DNA from 3 places in the Lysinibacillus sp. GW247-5R2A genome. Region 1 is predicted to be linked to each of the others. Evidence: riboswitches for the same ligand, from Rfam matches in the RefSeq annotation. Region 1 holds a riboswitch; each other region holds the start of a gene.
What was found. Region 1 has a riboswitch for S-adenosylmethionine ahead of AC07YC_RS15030 (methionine ABC transporter ATP-binding protein). Riboswitches for the same ligand answer to the same signal wherever they lie in the genome.
Positions count from the first base shown of each region.

Region 2: another riboswitch for S-adenosylmethionine. It lies ahead of AC07YC_RS18320 (O-acetylhomoserine aminocarboxypropyltransferase/cysteine synthase family protein); the one in region 1 lies ahead of AC07YC_RS15030 (methionine ABC transporter ATP-binding protein).
Region 3: another riboswitch for S-adenosylmethionine. It lies ahead of AC07YC_RS18660 (MetQ/NlpA family ABC transporter substrate-binding protein); the one in region 1 lies ahead of AC07YC_RS15030 (methionine ABC transporter ATP-binding protein).

Region 1 covers NZ_JBWKZL010000009.1:136,857-142,387, forward strand. The annotation lists gene AC07YC_RS15005 (acyl-CoA dehydrogenase FadE) at 1-923, shown strand, start outside; gene AC07YC_RS15010 (arsenate reductase family protein) at 1,106-1,462, shown strand; gene gcvH (glycine cleavage system protein GcvH) at 1,544-1,924, shown strand; gene AC07YC_RS15020 (toprim domain-containing protein) at 2,016-2,357, shown strand; gene AC07YC_RS15025 (thioredoxin family protein) at 2,373-2,684, shown strand; SAM riboswitch class I at 2,741-2,845, shown strand; gene AC07YC_RS15030 (methionine ABC transporter ATP-binding protein) at 2,929-3,957, shown strand; gene AC07YC_RS15035 (methionine ABC transporter permease) at 3,947-4,615, shown strand; gene AC07YC_RS15040 (MetQ/NlpA family ABC transporter substrate-binding protein) at 4,682-5,531, shown strand, end outside.
Region 2 covers NZ_JBWKZL010000012.1:112,491-118,021, forward strand. The annotation lists gene AC07YC_RS18310 (DASS family sodium-coupled anion symporter) at 1-371, opposite strand, end outside; gene AC07YC_RS18315 (glycerol-3-phosphate acyltransferase) at 557-1,198, opposite strand; SAM riboswitch class I at 1,354-1,467, shown strand; gene AC07YC_RS18320 (O-acetylhomoserine aminocarboxypropyltransferase/cysteine synthase family protein) at 1,584-2,885, shown strand; gene AC07YC_RS18325 (hypothetical protein) at 3,216-3,602, shown strand; gene AC07YC_RS18330 (homoserine dehydrogenase) at 4,077-5,063, shown strand; gene AC07YC_RS18335 (MerR family transcriptional regulator) at 5,129-5,359, opposite strand; gene AC07YC_RS18340 (DMT family transporter) at 5,509-5,531, shown strand, end outside.
Region 3 covers NZ_JBWKZL010000013.1:8,661-14,191, forward strand. The annotation lists gene AC07YC_RS18650 (methionine ABC transporter permease) at 1-517, opposite strand, end outside; gene AC07YC_RS18655 (methionine ABC transporter ATP-binding protein) at 510-1,535, opposite strand; gene AC07YC_RS18660 (MetQ/NlpA family ABC transporter substrate-binding protein) at 1,630-2,460, opposite strand; SAM riboswitch class I at 2,550-2,656, opposite strand; gene AC07YC_RS18665 (PPC domain-containing DNA-binding protein) at 2,779-3,282, shown strand; gene AC07YC_RS18670 (pyridoxal phosphate-dependent aminotransferase) at 3,330-4,493, opposite strand; gene AC07YC_RS18675 (carbon-nitrogen family hydrolase) at 4,590-5,384, shown strand; gene AC07YC_RS18680 (PucR family transcriptional regulator) at 5,431-5,531, opposite strand, start outside.

The DNA of each region.
Region 1 (5,531 bases):
CCAACCAACGTCAGCAATTTAAAACAAAGCTTTCTGACTTCAACCTTACAAAAGAAAAATTATCAACGATGGCTTCTCAATTGTATGCATCAGAGTCCTTAAACTATCGTACTGTTGGTCTATTTGAAGATCGTTTAAGCCAGCTAAGTCCAGAGGAGCAGAAGGAAGGAAAAGTGATTGCAGGTGCTATCGCTGAGTATGCGATTGAATGCTCAATTGCTAAAGTATTTGGATCGGAAACATTAGATTATATTGCAGATGAAGCGGTACAGTTACATGGCGGCTATGGCTTCATGGCTGAATATGAGGTAGAGCGTATTTATCGTGATTCTCGTATTAATCGAATTTTTGAAGGGACAAATGAAATTAATCGCATGATTGTACCAGGTACATTTATGAAAAAGGCACTAAAAGGTGAGCTGCCATTATTACAAGTTGCGCAAAATCTACAGCAAGAGCTTCTGATGCTAATGCCGGAGGATATCGGTACAGAGCCACTAGCTCAGGAAAAATACTTAGTAAAAAATGCCAAGAAGATTGCTGTATTAGCGGCAGGCTTAGCAGCACAACGCTTTGGTGCGAAGTTGGATCAAGAGCAAGAAGTTTTAGTGAATATTGCCAATATCGCTAATCAATTATTTGCAATGGAATCAGCTGTATTACGTACAGAAAAAGCGATTGCTCGTGATGGCGTTGAAAAAGCACATCAAAAATTGCTATATACTCAAATTTTCTGCCAAGAAGCATTTGCTGAAATCGAAAAAGAAGCAAAAGATACAATTCTTGCTACCGCAGATGGGGATGCAGCTCGTATGACTTTATCTGCATTACGTAAATTAACACGTAATAATCCATACAACCTAATTACAAAGAAACGTGAAGCATCTGTGAAATTAATAGAAGCAGAAAAATATATCGTTTAATCGTATAAAAAACGCTAGCTATCCGTAAATGGGTAGCTAGTTTTTTTATTCCAGATAAATTTATGAAAGGAACGGATAAAAATACAAAACCGATGGATAGACTTACGAAAATGAGCGAAGTTCCACCATTCTAAATGATTAAGATGGTATACTACAGAAAAAGACAGCAGAGGAGCATTTTTATGACGATTCAATTTTTCCATTATCCAAAATGTACAGCATGTAAAAAAGCACAAAAGTGGTTAAATGATCATGACGTTTCCTATGAAGAGGTACATATCGTAGAGCAGCCACCAACAAAGGATGAAATAACAGCTTTATGGCAAGCAAGTGGACTACCTTTGAAGAAGTTTTTTAATACTTCTGGCATGAAGTATCGTGACCTTGGTTTGAAGGACAAGCTAGCTGATATGACTGAGGAAGAACAGCTTGAGCTACTTGCTACGGATGGAATGTTAATAAAACGTCCCATCGTAACAGATGGCAAAAAAGTAACTTTAGGGTTTAAAGAATCCGATTTTGAGCAAGCTTGGTTATAACCGTTTTTATCCTTGTTTTTATAGGAGAAGTATGGCACACTGAAAGTGAATATATTACATAATTATGGAGGGGTTTTTTGCATGAGCACACCGAAAGACTTACGTTACTCTGAAGAGCATGAATGGGTAAAAGTAGAAGATGGAAAAGTACGTATTGGTATTACGCACTTCGCACAATCTGAATTAGGAGATATCGTTTTCGTTGAACTTCCACAAGTTGGCGATGAAATCAAAACAGATGATCCATTCGGTAGCGTAGAATCAGTAAAAACTGTTTCTGAATTATATGCACCAATCTCAGGTACTGTAGTGGAAGTAAATGCAGATTTAGAAGATAGCCCAGAATTCGTTAATGAATCACCATATGAAAAAGCATGGATGATCGTCGTGAAGCCTGCTGATGCGTCAGAAATTGATAAACTTATGACAGCAGAACAATACGAAGAGATGACTGCAGAATAAGACAAGCCATAATCAAAAAACGTCGGAAACTACCGGCGTTTTTTATTATATAATAATGTATAAGTGGGTATGTCTAAATGGAGGTGGCGTAATGTTCGTTGGGAAATGCTTGATAGTAGAAGGACGCTCAGATAAGCTACAAATTGAGCCAATTTTGAACGAGAATGTTACAATACTATGTACGAATGGAACAATTGGAGTGCATCAATTAGAGGAGCTAATAGACCCCTATGAGGGCTGCGAGCTATTTACTTTTTTTGATGCTGATACTTCAGGCGATAAGCTACGCACTTTAATGGACAGACATTATCCGGAAGCGGAGCATTTACGTACAATGCCGACATATAAGGAAGTAGAAACGACACCAAGAAAAGTGTTAGCAATGATTTTACTGCGTGCGCATTTCTCAATCCATCATGAATATATTTTATAAGGTTGCGTGAACTAAATGGAAGAATGGTCAAAAGAGCAGTGGGAATCGGCTTTACAGTCGGGAGAAAAAGCTGCGTTTTATTTATATACACCGATGTGTGGTACATGTGCAGTGGCATCGAAAATGATGTCAATTGTAGAACAACTATTACCTCACCTAAAACTAGGGAAAGCAAATATTAATTTTTTGGAGCAAATTGCTATTGAACATCAAATTGAAAGCGTCCCATGTTTACTTGTCTGTGATGGCGGCAAAGTGACAGAAAAGATTTATGCTTTTCAATCCGTACCATTTTTGTACGAATTGTTAAAAAAATCAATTGACTGAACTTTATTAGCGTGGTAAAGTAACAAATATATTACTAAAACATTAAATATATCGAACTCTTATAAAGAGCGGCGGAGGGAAGTGCCCAATGAAGCCCGGCAACCATCACATAGTGAAAAGGTGCCAAATCACTCAAAGATTTTTTCTTTGAAAGATGAGAGAACGGTTCAACGTATAATACGTGACCCCTTCTACTTGTCTATAAGTGGAGGGGTTTTTTTATATAAGAAAAGGAGTATTCGCTATGATACAGCTTCAAAATATAACGAAGAAATACAAAACAGCAAATGGCGAATTAACGGCAGTCAAAGATGTTAACCTTACTATTAATAAGGGTGAAATTTTTGGCATTATCGGCTATAGTGGCGCTGGTAAAAGTACGATGATTCGTTTACTTAATGGTTTAGAGAAACCAACAGCAGGAACAGTAACGGTGAACAATCAAGAATTTTCTTCGATTAAGGGTCAGAAGCTTAGAGCAGCTAGACAAAAGGTTAGTATGATTTTTCAACATTTTAACCTACTTTGGTCACGAACAGTTGCAGAAAACATTGCCTTCCCATTAGAAATTGCAGGTGTATCAAAAGCTCAACGTGAGGCACGGGTGAAGGAATTGATAGCACTTGTTGGCTTAGAAGGTCGCGATCAAGCATATCCATCGCAGTTGTCTGGTGGACAAAAGCAACGTGTAGGGATTGCACGTGCCTTAGCAAATAATCCAGAGGTTTTACTATGTGATGAGGCAACATCTGCACTAGACCCAGAGACAACAGATGCGATTCTTGATTTACTGGTAGATATTAATGAACGTTTAGGGTTAACGATTGTCCTCATAACACATGAAATGCATGTCATTCGCAAGATTTGTCATCGTGTAGCCGTGATGGAGGCAGGCGAAATTGTAGAGCGTGGGGAAGTATTGCAAGTTTTCCAGGCACCTCAGGCAGCCATTACTAAGAAATTTGTAGCCCAAATTACAAATACAAAGGAAACACAGGATACAGTAGAACAAATCAAAGCAAATTATCCAACTGGACAACTTGTCAAATTGATTTTTGTTGGTGAAAAAACAGAACAGCCAGTTATCTCACATTTAGTGAAGCAATTCGATGTGGAAGTAAGCATCGTACACGGGAATATTTCTCAAACGAAAAATGGTGCATATGGTACCCTCATAGTCCAAATTGATGGGTCGAAAGCAAATGTGACTGAAGCTTTAAGCTATTTAAATACAGTGGAAGTACAAACGGAGGTGATTGCAGATGCTAACTAATCTCTTTCCGAATGTAGACTGGGATAGCATGTGGCAGGCTACGTATGAAACATTATATATGACGGCCATTTCTACAGTTATTACATTTATTCTTGGGTTAGCCATTGGGATCGTCCTATTTTTAACAAGTCCCAATCAGTTATGGGCTAATAAAATTGTTAGCTTTTTAACAGGGTCACTCGTTAACATTTTCCGCTCTATCCCATTTATCGTGTTAATTATTTTATTAATTCCATTTACTAAGTTTTTATTAGGTACAATCCGTGGAGCTAATGCTGCTTTACCTGCTTTAATTATCGGTGCGGCTCCGTTCTATGCGCGTATGGTATTAATTGCGTTGCGAGAAATTGATAAGGGTGTTATTGAAGCAGCGCGTTCAATGGGGGCTAAAACAGCCACAATTATTTGGAAAGTTCTGATCCCTGAATCATTACCAGCACTAATTTCGGGGATTACAGTTACGGCTGTAGCACTTGTTGGTTATACAGCAATGGCAGGGATAATTGGTGCAGGAGGTCTTGGGAACTTAGCCTTCCTAGACGGGTTCCAAAGAAATCGCCAAGATGTGACATTAATGGCAACTATTTTGATCTTAGTAGTAGTCTTTATTATCCAATGGATTGGTGATTTCATGACAGAAAAAATTGATAAACGTTAATAAAACTGAGGTTATTCCGGTTCTTGCCGCTAACATATTTTCATCAAAATAAAGGGAGTGTCATAAATGAAAAAGGTATTAACAGGATTATTTTTATCAATACTTGTACTAGCTTTAGCAGCTTGCGGTACTGATAAAAAAGAGGATGCAAATTCAGCATCTGGTGATAAAACAGATAGTAAAGAAAACGTTACTTTAACAGTGGGAGCTTCTAATACACCACATGCTGTAATTTTGGATAAAGCAAAACCTATTTTAGCTGAGAAAGGTATTGACCTTAAAGTAGAAACATATACAGACTATGTGCTACCAAACCAAGATTTAGAATCAAAAGAATTGGATGCAAATTACTTCCAACATATTCCGTATTTGGAGTTACAAATTAAAGACAATGGCTATGACTTCGTCAATGCTGGTGGTGTTCATATTGAGCCAATCGGTATTTACTCTAAAAAATATAAATCTTTAGAGGAACTTCCTGAAGGTGCAACAATCTTACTTTCTAATTCGGTATCAGATCACGGTCGTATGCTGTCATTACTAGAAGCTAAGGGCTTAATTAAATTAAAAGATGGTATTGATAAAACAGCAGCAGAAATTAAAGATATAGATGAAAATCCTAAAAACTTTAAATTCGATGCGAATACAGCACCAGAAATGCTTGTACAAATGTACGAAAACGACGAAGGGGACGCAGTACTGATCAACTCTAACTTTGCAATTGATAATGGCTTAAACCCAATCGAAGATGCGATTTCTCTTGAAGATAAAGAGTCGCCATACGTAAACATCATCGCAGTACGTGCGGGTGATGAATCAAGACCAGAAATTAAAACATTATTAGAAGTATTAACGTCAAAAGAAATCCAAGACTTTATTTTAGAAGAATGGAAAGGTGCAGTAGTACCTGTTCAAT
Region 2 (5,531 bases), on a different contig from region 1:
GTAATTTGCATGGCTGCTGCTAGAAAAAGAGCCGCTGCTACTAGAGCCACGGCAGAGTTACTAAAACCACTTAATGATAGTTTTAAGGCGCTAGCAGTACCTAGTTGTGTTGTTGGATCATCCATGGATGGTGCAAGTCCTAATAAAACAGTGACGAGTGCAATAATCATTGCAGAGCTAACAGGATATGAAACGGCCTCTGTTACCCACAGGATAACCGCGAAAGCTAAAATGGCTAAAGCGCGCTGTCCAGCTACAGGTAGCTCACCGTTATTAGGTAAAAAAATAATGATAATTAATAAAGCGAAAGCCAACCCAATCCATAAAGGCTTTAAATTACGCTTCGTTGTTGTTTGTTTAGGTGAAGACATATTTTCTCATCCCTTCTACGTAAAAATGACGGTTATTATCCATAACATCGGTCAGTATAATGTTTTTTTAAGATAAGAATTCGTCCATTTATTGTTTAGAATGAAAGGAAGCGAAATATGTCTGTTTTACAGCTTTAATAGTAATTAAAGAGATAATTTGTGGTCATAAAAAATACAAATATCTCCTAAGAAATATTATTTTTTTTCTTGAAGGCAGCAGTAACTTTAGGCTCGGTTCCATTGATTAAACGTTGAATATTTTCAATATGCAAAATAATAGCAATAGCAAAAAGTAGAATGGCAATAATGGTCGGGCCAATCCCAGGAATCCATAAATAAGTAGCGGTACAAAAAACGAGGTAAAATTCTAATACCCCAACAATTAAATAGTTCGTTGCAAAAGATAAAATAACAAATAGAATAAGTGCAAATAAACCAATCTTCCAATCAACCGCCAGTAAAATTCCAATAATAGAGGCAGTCCCTTTTCCACCATTGAAGCCCATATAAAAAGGGAAGTTATGCCCCAAAATAACCCCTGCAGCTATCAAGTAGGTGAGGAGCCATGTTTGTTCTGCTGTTAAATGTGTTATATCTGTTAAATAAAAATGTGCACCGACGATGGCTACAACGCCTTTGCCAATATCGATAAGAGCTACTAAAACGCCATATTTCCAGCCGAGTGAAAGCGTAGCATTAGAGGCACCAGCATTGCCATGGCCAGCTTTTTTTAAATCAACCCCGGATAAAAATTGTGCCACTTTAGAGCCGTGAATACAGCCAATCAAATAGCCAACAACTAGAAAACAGATCACGGCTTTTACCATAAAAATACTCCTTTCAAATTTTTTTCTAAAATAGTGTATGCGTTCTTACTACGTAAAAGAGCAGACAGAAGTTTCGGAAAAAATAAAATTTAGCTGTTGACAGAAAAAAACTCTATGCTTATACTTTGTAACAACGATGGAAATTGAATCTCATACTCTTATCAAGAGCGGCGGAGGGATAGGCCCTATGATGCCCGGCAACCAGTAGGTGATGAACTTACTAAGGTGCTAATTCCTACAGATTCTTACTTGGATCTGGCAGATAAGGGGAGGAAAACTTGCAACCGCAACCCTCTTCTTAGCTGAAGAGGGTTTTTGTTTTCTACAGAAAAATCCTCCTCATCTCCGGTACCATCGTAAAAAAATAACCAAATGGAGGTACACAATGACAAATTTTAAACCAGAAACACTGCTGTTACATGGCGGTCAAGAACCAGACCCTGTGACGGGTTCTAGAACAGTTCCTGTTTACCGTTCAACTGCTTTCGTTTTTAAAGACACTGCTCATGCGCAACGTCTTTTTGCCTTAGAGGAAGCGGGAAACATTTACACGCGAATTACGAATCCGACAGTGGATGTTTTTGAAAAGCGTGTGGCTTTATTAGAAGGTGGAACGGCAGCAGTAGCACTTTCATCTGGTGCAGCAGCTATTGCATTTTCTATTTTAAATCTAGCTGGAGCAGGAGATGAAATTGTAGCAGCTAGTTCTTTATATGGTGGTACGTATAATTTATTCGCGAATACATTACCAAATTATGGTATTAAAACGATTTTTGTAGATGAAACAAACCCAGAGAATTTTAAGGCTGCCATTACTGATAAAACAAAAGCTGTCTTCGCAGAAGTTTACGGTAATCCAAGCTTAAAGGTTTTAGATATTGAAGCTGTAGCTAAGATTGCACATGACAACCGCTTACCTTTAATTATCGATAGTACATTTGCTTCTCCTTATGGTTCTACACCAATTGACTACGGCGCAGATGTGGTAGTTCACTCAGCGACGAAATGGATAGGTGGCCATGGGACAACTCTAGGCGGTGTTGTTGTAGACGCTGGTAAGTTTGATTGGACTAGTGGGCGATTCCCAGGTTTTACAGAGCCGGATGCTTCTTACCATGGTTTACGCTATGGAATCGATACAGCTTCTGCAGCATTTGCTACAAAGCTGCGTGTACAGCTGTTACGTGATTTTGGACCAACATTAAGTGCAGATGCAGCTTTCAATCTATTACAAGGTTTAGAGACGCTTCATTTGCGTATCCCTAAACACAATGAAAATGCTTTAGCTGTGGCTGAATATTTACGTAACCACCCATCTGTGGAGTATGTAAATTATAATGGCCTGGAAGATTTTCCAACACATGAGTTGGCGAAAAAGTATTTAAAAAATGGCTTCGGTTCAGTGCTTACATTTGGCATTAAAGGTGGACGTGAAGCAGGGCGAAAGCTTATTGATCATGTAAAGCTGTTTTCACATGTGGCAAATGTAGGAGATGCCAAGTCGCTAATTATCCATCCAGCATCTACTACACACCAACAATTATCAGCAGATGAACTAATTCAAGCTGGCGTAACCGAATCGCTCATTCGCTTATCAATCGGTTTAGAGGCAGTGGAGGACATCATTGCAGATTTAGAGCAGGCTATTACTCAGGCAACAGCAACAGAACAAACAGTAGAAGCTTAATATAGAATGACAGGCGAGTGTGGTAGCGTTTACGTATTTTCTCATTCGAATAGCCCCATTTGGTATACGTCAAACGTGCTACATTAACCAATTACCTCATCCGGTAATTATCAGAACCTTTTAAAAAAATAATACCGAGTAATTTTATATGCATTATTGACTTTATTAAAACCTTGTTATATACTTGGAATTAAGTTAAGTGTACGGAAAAACCTCGTTGAAAAGGTAAATGTTTTCATAAGTGCTCCCCCCACTTTTGAATAGATAGGAGAGTAGTTACATAGCCAGTGGCTACTCTTCAAAAAAACTGATGATAAAGGAGTGTTTAAAATGGGTAATCTCTATAGTGCGCAAAACATTGCATCTTATCTAATTTATGAACTAAATGAAGGTCATGTATTTGTTAACAATCAATCCATTCAACACATCCTTACATTAGTGGAATGTAAATGGCAGCAAGTTTTCGGTCATTCAGCGTATCAGGAACAGGTTTGCGCAGATGATATTGGCCATACGATTAAGGAAGTTTATGAGACATATGAGAAGTATGGTGTGAGCCACATCCAGCTTCCAGCAACAGAATTTTATTTGAAATATGGTACATTTCAATTAGTAGAACGTACGTATGCAATACCAAATTTTACAGAAGAAGAAATTAGTATTGTTCAACAAGCTTTAACACAATATCGTTTTCAATTGCTTTCAAAAGCGAGCTAAATAATCCCTCATATATTTAGGCTCATTCTCTGCTGCTACAGGGAATGAGCCTTTTTTTATAGTAGTTAAATTATTTAGCTGTTTTATGGGTGTCTGAACATACATATATATAATAGAAGAAAGACATCATAATTTGAGAGTAAAGAGTCAATATTTGTTCAAATCTTATGGATAAACTAAAAAAACGTATAGTAAAAGGAATGAAACCGATTTCTTTTGCACGTCTAGGGAAAACAAATGTCCTTCCTAGAAAGATTTTTCTTGTGTAAAGTATATATATGCGTTACAATTTTCTTTAAGTTAAATTTCGAATTATTTGAATTTGTATATGTTCTAACATGTACTGAATATCAAAATTTATCCAAAATAAAGGGTTGGCTAAGGCCTGCGGTTGGTGTCAAATGATTTGGCACAACCCCACGGAGAGTTTGGCTTGATGAAACTGCGGAATGTAAGTTGGAGGGAATAATAAGAATGGCAACTATAAAGGCAGCGATTTTAGGATTTGGAACGGTAGGTCAAGGGATCTATCATATATTAAATGAAAAGCGAGAAGATCTTAAAAATAAATTAGGCATTGAGTTGGAAGTAGCGAAAATTTTAGTAACAGATGCTAGCCGCGAACGTGTACTAGGCACAGCACATTTGATGACTACAAGCATGGATGATGTATTGGCTGAACCAGGCATGCAAGTAGTATTTGAAGCAATAGTGAATGAAGAGCCAGCATATAGCTATTTAAAGAGAGCGGTAGAGCATAAATGTCATGTTATTACTGCCAACAAAGTCATGTTTGCAAAGCGTGGATTAGAGTTACAAGAACTTGCAAAAGCAAATGGTGTCTTTGTAGGCTTTGAGGCGACAACTGCTGGAGGAGTACCTGTTATTAAAACGATGAAAAATATATTACTTGTTAATGATGTTAGTCGTATACAAGGTGTTTTAAATGGTACTTGTAATTATATTTTAACTAAAATGCGAGCAGAGGGCTGGTCATTTGATACAGCTTTAAAAGAAGCAAAAAGTTTAGGCTACGCTGAGGCAGATCCGTATAATGATGTTTCTGGTCAGGATGCCTTTAAAAAGTTAATGATTTTAAGCGCCCTAGCATTTGGAGAACAACCTGATTGGGCGGATGTAGAAGTTATCGGTATAGATAGTATTTCAGCTTCGCAGGTCCATGAGGCATGTGAAAAGGGTTTACGTTACCGTCATGTAGCTGAGGTGGAAAAATTAACTAATGGGAAAATTGTAGCAAAGGTCGGACCACAACTGGTGGATAAAGAACATCCACTTTATCCAGTCGATGATGTGTTCAATGCAGTTGCATTAGAAACAAATTATATTGGTACTTTAACCTTAGTAGGTCCTGGTGCTGGAATGTACCCAACAGCCAGTGTGATGGTAGAAGATTATGCTGAAATCATCGGGAAAAGGGCAGGCTTTGTTGTAACGATTTAATCATTATTATTTTATAAAGTTAACCCGCCATTCAACAATGATCTATTGATTGAATGGTGGGCTTTTTAATCCTCGTCTTTTACGTCAATATCCTCTGGTATCGGAGTAGATCTCCATATTTCAATCTCCTCTTTAATACGCTCCAATTGATTAAAATACGTACTAAATTGTCCACTATTTATGAGTATCATATTTCCATCGAAAACGGAACGGATGCGTCCCTCATAGACTAGGCGTATTATTTGTTCTTCAGGCATACCTAGTTCAATTGCTGTCTCTTCAATTGTTTTGTACATACAACTCGCTCCTTTATCTGTATTCATTATAACGCCCATTTAACCGAATGCATACTGGAGTGGATGAAAGAAAAAGTAAAAATGATAATTGTTTGATTTTGGATAAATATGTATGATTAGTATTGGAAGGAAGAAGGCGGGGGGGCTACATGTTAAATCCGTTATTTGTATT
Region 3 (5,531 bases), on a different contig from region 1:
CAGCACCAACCATTCCTGCCATTGCTGTTGCGCCAATCAATCCAATTGTAGCGATCGTTAAGCCTAAAATAATGGATGGGCGTGCTTCGCGTAATAATACATGCCAGATGATATGGCGACGTTTAATACCCATAGCGGTGTAGGCTTCGACAACGCCCGAATCAACTTCTAAAAGCGCTGACTCCATCAGTCGTGCAATATAAGGAGCGGTATAAACTACAAGCGGAACAATAACGCCTTTCACGCCAATCGTTGTACCGACGATAACCTTTGTAAAAGGTAAAATGAAGAATAGTAAGATGATGAATGGGACTGAACGGATAATATTGATAACTAAATTAAAAAATTGATAGAAAAATTTATTTTCAAAGGATTGACCAGGTCGTGTTAAAACAATTAAAAGTCCTAAAGGTATACCGATTAGAATCGAAAAGAATAATGAAATTCCGACCATTTGAAATGTTTCGATAATTGCTTTGCCAATAACCTCTGACCATTCATTAAAGAAATTATTCATGGATCTCTCCTCCTAACTCTTCCACAGTAACGCCATTCTCTGCAAAATAGGTTAACGCCTTTTGAACAATGTTGGGCTCTCCGTTTAAATGCACCACAATATTACCAACAATGCCGTTTTTTAATTCAATAATATTGGCTGTTAAAATGTTTGGTTGTACATCATATACTTTGCTGACTTCAGCCAATAACGGCTTACCAGTACTTTCTCCAAGAAATGTTAAACGAATGACGCTACCTGAAACATTTAACTGCTCAATAAGAGAAGGAGTTAAGTTACGTTGTGAAATGGTACTTAAGAACTTTCTGGTAGTAGGGTGTTGTGGTTTTGCAAAGAGCTCAATAGCCGTACCAAATTCAACTACTTTCCCTGCCTCTAGCACAGATACCTCATCACAAATTTTCTGAATGACATTCATTTCATGTGTAATCAGTAGGATTGTAATTCCTAATTCACGATTAATTTTTAACAATAGTTCAAGAATGGCCTCTGTAGTCTCAGGATCAAGCGCACTTGTTGCTTCATCACTAAGTAAAATTTCCGGCTCTTGCGCTAGAGCGCGTGCAATAGCGACACGTTGCTTTTGTCCACCTGAAAGCTGATTAGGGTAGCTATCTAGCTTTTCTGTTAAACCTACAATTTCCGCATATTTAGCCACACGATTTTTGACTTCTGTTTCGTTATAACCAAGTAGCTTTAAGGGAACTGCAATATTGTTATAAACTGTCGCTGTCTTTAAGAGATTAAAATGTTGAAAAATCATACCAATCTTTTGTCGTGTTTGACGTAAGTCATGAAGTGAAAGGGTAGTAATATCCACATTGTCAATTAAGACTTTGCCTGCTGAAGGACGCTCTAGTAAATTAACACAACGAATCAGCGTGCTTTTACCGGCACCACTATACCCAATTACACCATGAATTTGCCCTTTTTTTACATGAAGATTGATTCCATCCACTGCCTTAATACTGCCTTTTTTTGTCTTATATTCTTTTGAAATATTTTGTAATTGAATCATCAGATTGATTGCTCCTTTCTTAACTTCTAAAAAGCAAGAATCTGCGCGGTTTCCATAGTGGAAATTGGGCAGATTCTTTAGCTTATCGCACGTATTACCAGCTAGGGATTACAGAACCTTTGAATTCCTCTTCAATGAATTGACGCACTTCATCAGATTGATAAGCCTCAATGAACTTTTTAATCGTTGGGTCGTTTTCATTTTCTGCACGAACGACAATGTAGTTCACATATGGAGAGTCAGTAGATTCTAAAAGAATAGAGTCCTCTTGCGGGTTAATGCCAGCTTCCAGCGCAAAGTTAGTATTTATAGCAGCTACATCTACTTCACCAAGCTGCTTAGGAATTTGTGCAGCTTCTAATTCTATGAATTTTAAATTCTTTTTGTTTTCTTCCACGTCACGAACAGATGCTGTTAAGTCCGCTCCATCTTTTAATTTAATATAGCCTGCCTCTTGTAAAACAAAGAGAGCACGCGCTCCATTTGTTGGGTCATTCGGTAAGCCAAATGTTGCACCTTCAGGAACATCATCCAATGATTTATATTTTTCAGAGTATATACCCATTGGATTTAAAATTGTTTTGCCAACCGGTACTAAATCTGTATCGTGATCTTTATTAAATGTATCGAGGAAAGGTTTATGCTGATAGCTGTTTGCATCAAGATCTCCTTCTGCTAAGGATGTATTTGGTAAAACATAATCAGAAAATGATTTTAGTTCTACTTCTAGACCTTTTTCCTTTGCAACTTTAGCAGCTATCTCTGCAATTTGCTCATGAGGTCCTGAAGTGACACCCACAACAATTTTATTTTCATCGATAGCTTCGCCTTTTCCTTTGCTATCTTCTTTAGAGCCACAGCCCGCTAGTGCTGCGACTAATGTAAGACTTGCTAAACCTACTAAAAATTTATTTTTCTTCTTCATGAAAACTACCTCCAAAAATTGTTTTATCGGTTTTTGAAAATAAAAAAAACTCTCTTACAAATTAAGAGAGGCTCATGAAAAAAAGTCCTCTCTTATCTATCAAACGAATTTCGTTTGCAGGATTTAGCACCTTCCTTCATAAAAAGGAGGTTGCCGAGCTTCATAGGGCCAGTCCCTCAGCTACTCTTGATAAGAGATTCATATTATATTTTTGTATTTCCGATAGAACTAATATAATTTATAGGGTATAGTAAGTCAATAAATATTTTTAAAATTTTTTATATTGTTATAATATTTTGTTGCGAAGGAGGGAGAAGATTGTCCGTTAGAGTTAAGTATGGCATAGGTTCATTTGGTAAGGTGATTAGTGCTCGTCTTCTCATGGGAACAGACATCATTGAAGGAATTGAGGCACTTTGTGAAGAGAATAAAATTGAATCAGCAACCATTATTAGTTGTATTGGTAGTTTTCAAAAAAGTAGCTTTGTTTATTTAGTACCTGATGAAACTTCCCACATTAAAGTTCGATTTAGTGATGTGGTTGAGAAAGAGGGGCCACTCGAGTTTATCCAAGGTTCAGGAGTTGTTTGTAAGCGTGATGCACAATATGAAACGCATTTCCATGGTTCCATGAGCGATCAATGGGGAGTGGTTTCTGGCGGTCATTTTATAAAGGGCGGAAATATCGTCATAACAGCAGATGTAGTACTGGCAGAAGTTCAAGGCATTCAGCATATCCGTCAGTTGGATGATGAAACAGGTCATGTACAATTTTATCCATTAGAACATGGGTTAGATCTTCCAAGGAAAATTGAAAAATAGTAAGTCCTCTAGCTACTGAAAGCTACAGGACTCCATTTTGTTCCATGTTAGAATAATTTTAATTGCTCAATTCTATGCATGGCTTCTCGTAACCGTTCCTCGCTTACAAGCAAGCCAATACGCACATAGCCTTCCCCATATTGGCCAAAGCCATTTCCTGCGGCTACCGCAATATCAGCTTTGTCAAGCAAAATATCGGCAAATTGTTCGCTAGTAAAACCTAATGGGACAGGGAGCCAGGCAAAGAAGGAGCCCCTTGGTGCCGTTACTTGCCAGCCAATTCTATGAGCTTCTTCGATTAGAACATTTCGACGACGCTCATAGGTAGCTCTTAGCTCATCTGCACATTCCTGTGAAGATGTCAGTGCAACAGCTGCTGCTTGCTGAATAGCAGGAAATTGACTACAAAACAAATGATCTTGAATAAGATTAATCGCGGCAATCAAATCAGCATTACCAACAGCAAAGCCTATACGCCAACCTGCCATATTATAAGTCTTTGATAATGTGTACATTTCGATTCCAACTTCTTTTGCACCGTTGGCCTGTAAGAAACTAATAGGTTTATTGCCATCAAATCCAATCGCACCATAAGCAAAATCATGTGATACGATGATATTATGCTCCTTAGCAAAACGAATGGTTTCTTCAAAAAATTCAAGTGTAGCTGTACCACCCGTTGGATTATTTGGGTAATTTAAGTAAAGTAACTTGGCTTTTTCTATAACTTCTTTAGGTAGGGCATCATAATCAGGTAAGAAATTATTCTCAGCAAAAAGTGGCATTACTTCAAAATTAACATCACCTAATACAACACCAGATAAGTAGTCTGGATAGCCCGGGTCTGGTAATAGCATTGTATCGCCTGGATTTAACACAGCCAAAGGTAGCTCAACAAGACCAATCTTTGTGCCACCAAGAATGGCTACTTCAGTGTGAGGATCAATCTCCACATCATATTCCCGTTTATAAAAGTCGGCAGCCGCTTGACGTAATTCAGCGATACCACGAAAAGGCGAATACTTGTGGTTTTGAGGATTTTCAGCTGCTTCCTGCAATGCTTGAATGATATGAGTAGGCGTAGGTTGGTCGGGATTTCCTTGCCCGAGATTAATTACATCACGACCTTCTTCCAAGGCATTGTTTACTTTTTGGACAAGCGCCGCAAAAAATTGAGTGGGTAATTGCTGTAGTTTTTTAGAGAATTCCATGCATGATCACCTTTTTCAGAATATAATAATTATTATTGAAGAATATGAAGCAAATAGTAGTACTTTTTTTGTTAATTGTCTAGAGGAGGAATGAATATGAAAATCGGTTGTATTCAGTTAAACGTTGGCTTCGGCAAAGTAGAAGAAAATTTTACACGGGCAGAGGACAAGATTCGTGAAGCTGCAAAACTAGGGGCGGAAATTATTGTGTTACCGGAAATGTGGAATACCGGCTACGCACTAGAAAAGCTAGCAGAATTGGCGGACGTTAACGGTGAGCGTACAAAGGCATTTTTAGCTAACTTAGCGAAGGAACTTAGTGTACATATTGTCGGTGGCTCCGTTTCGATAAAAAAGGATGACAAGTTTTACAATACGATGTATACATTTGATAACAATGGATTACTTGTTGGGGAATATAGCAAGGCGCATCTTTTCCGTTTAATGGACGAGCATCTTTACTTAGAAGCTGGAGATGATATGAATCGATTCGCGCTAGGACACATTGAGGCGGCTGGTGTCATTTGTTATGATATTCGTTTCCCTGAATGGTTACGTGCGCATGCCCTGCAAGGAGCGAAGGTGCTTTTTGTTCCAGCTCAATGGCCGAAGCCTAGAATTGATCATTGGAAAACATTGCTGCAGGCGCGAGCGATTGAAAACCAATGCTTTGTGATAGCAGTTAACCGTATTTCGAGAAAAGTAGAAAACTTTAATGGGCAATCGATGATTATTCAGCCGTGGGGTGAAGTACTTTGGGTTGGTGCTGAAGACGAGGAAGTAGCAGTAATTGATGTGGATTTCTCCATAGTTGATGAAGTACGTGGAAGAATTCCTGTATACGATGATCGTCGACCAGGACTTTATCAAGATGTTGTGGTGAAAGGATAATGAGATGGCACGTTAAAGGGGAGAGGCCTCTTGAACGTGCCTATTTTTAACTCTTGTCATCAATTAAGGAGTTTGCAAGAAGCATAAATTCCAGTGTAATGCGATTATGACCCTTCATGAAATTTTCCCCGAGTAAACTTTCAAGCT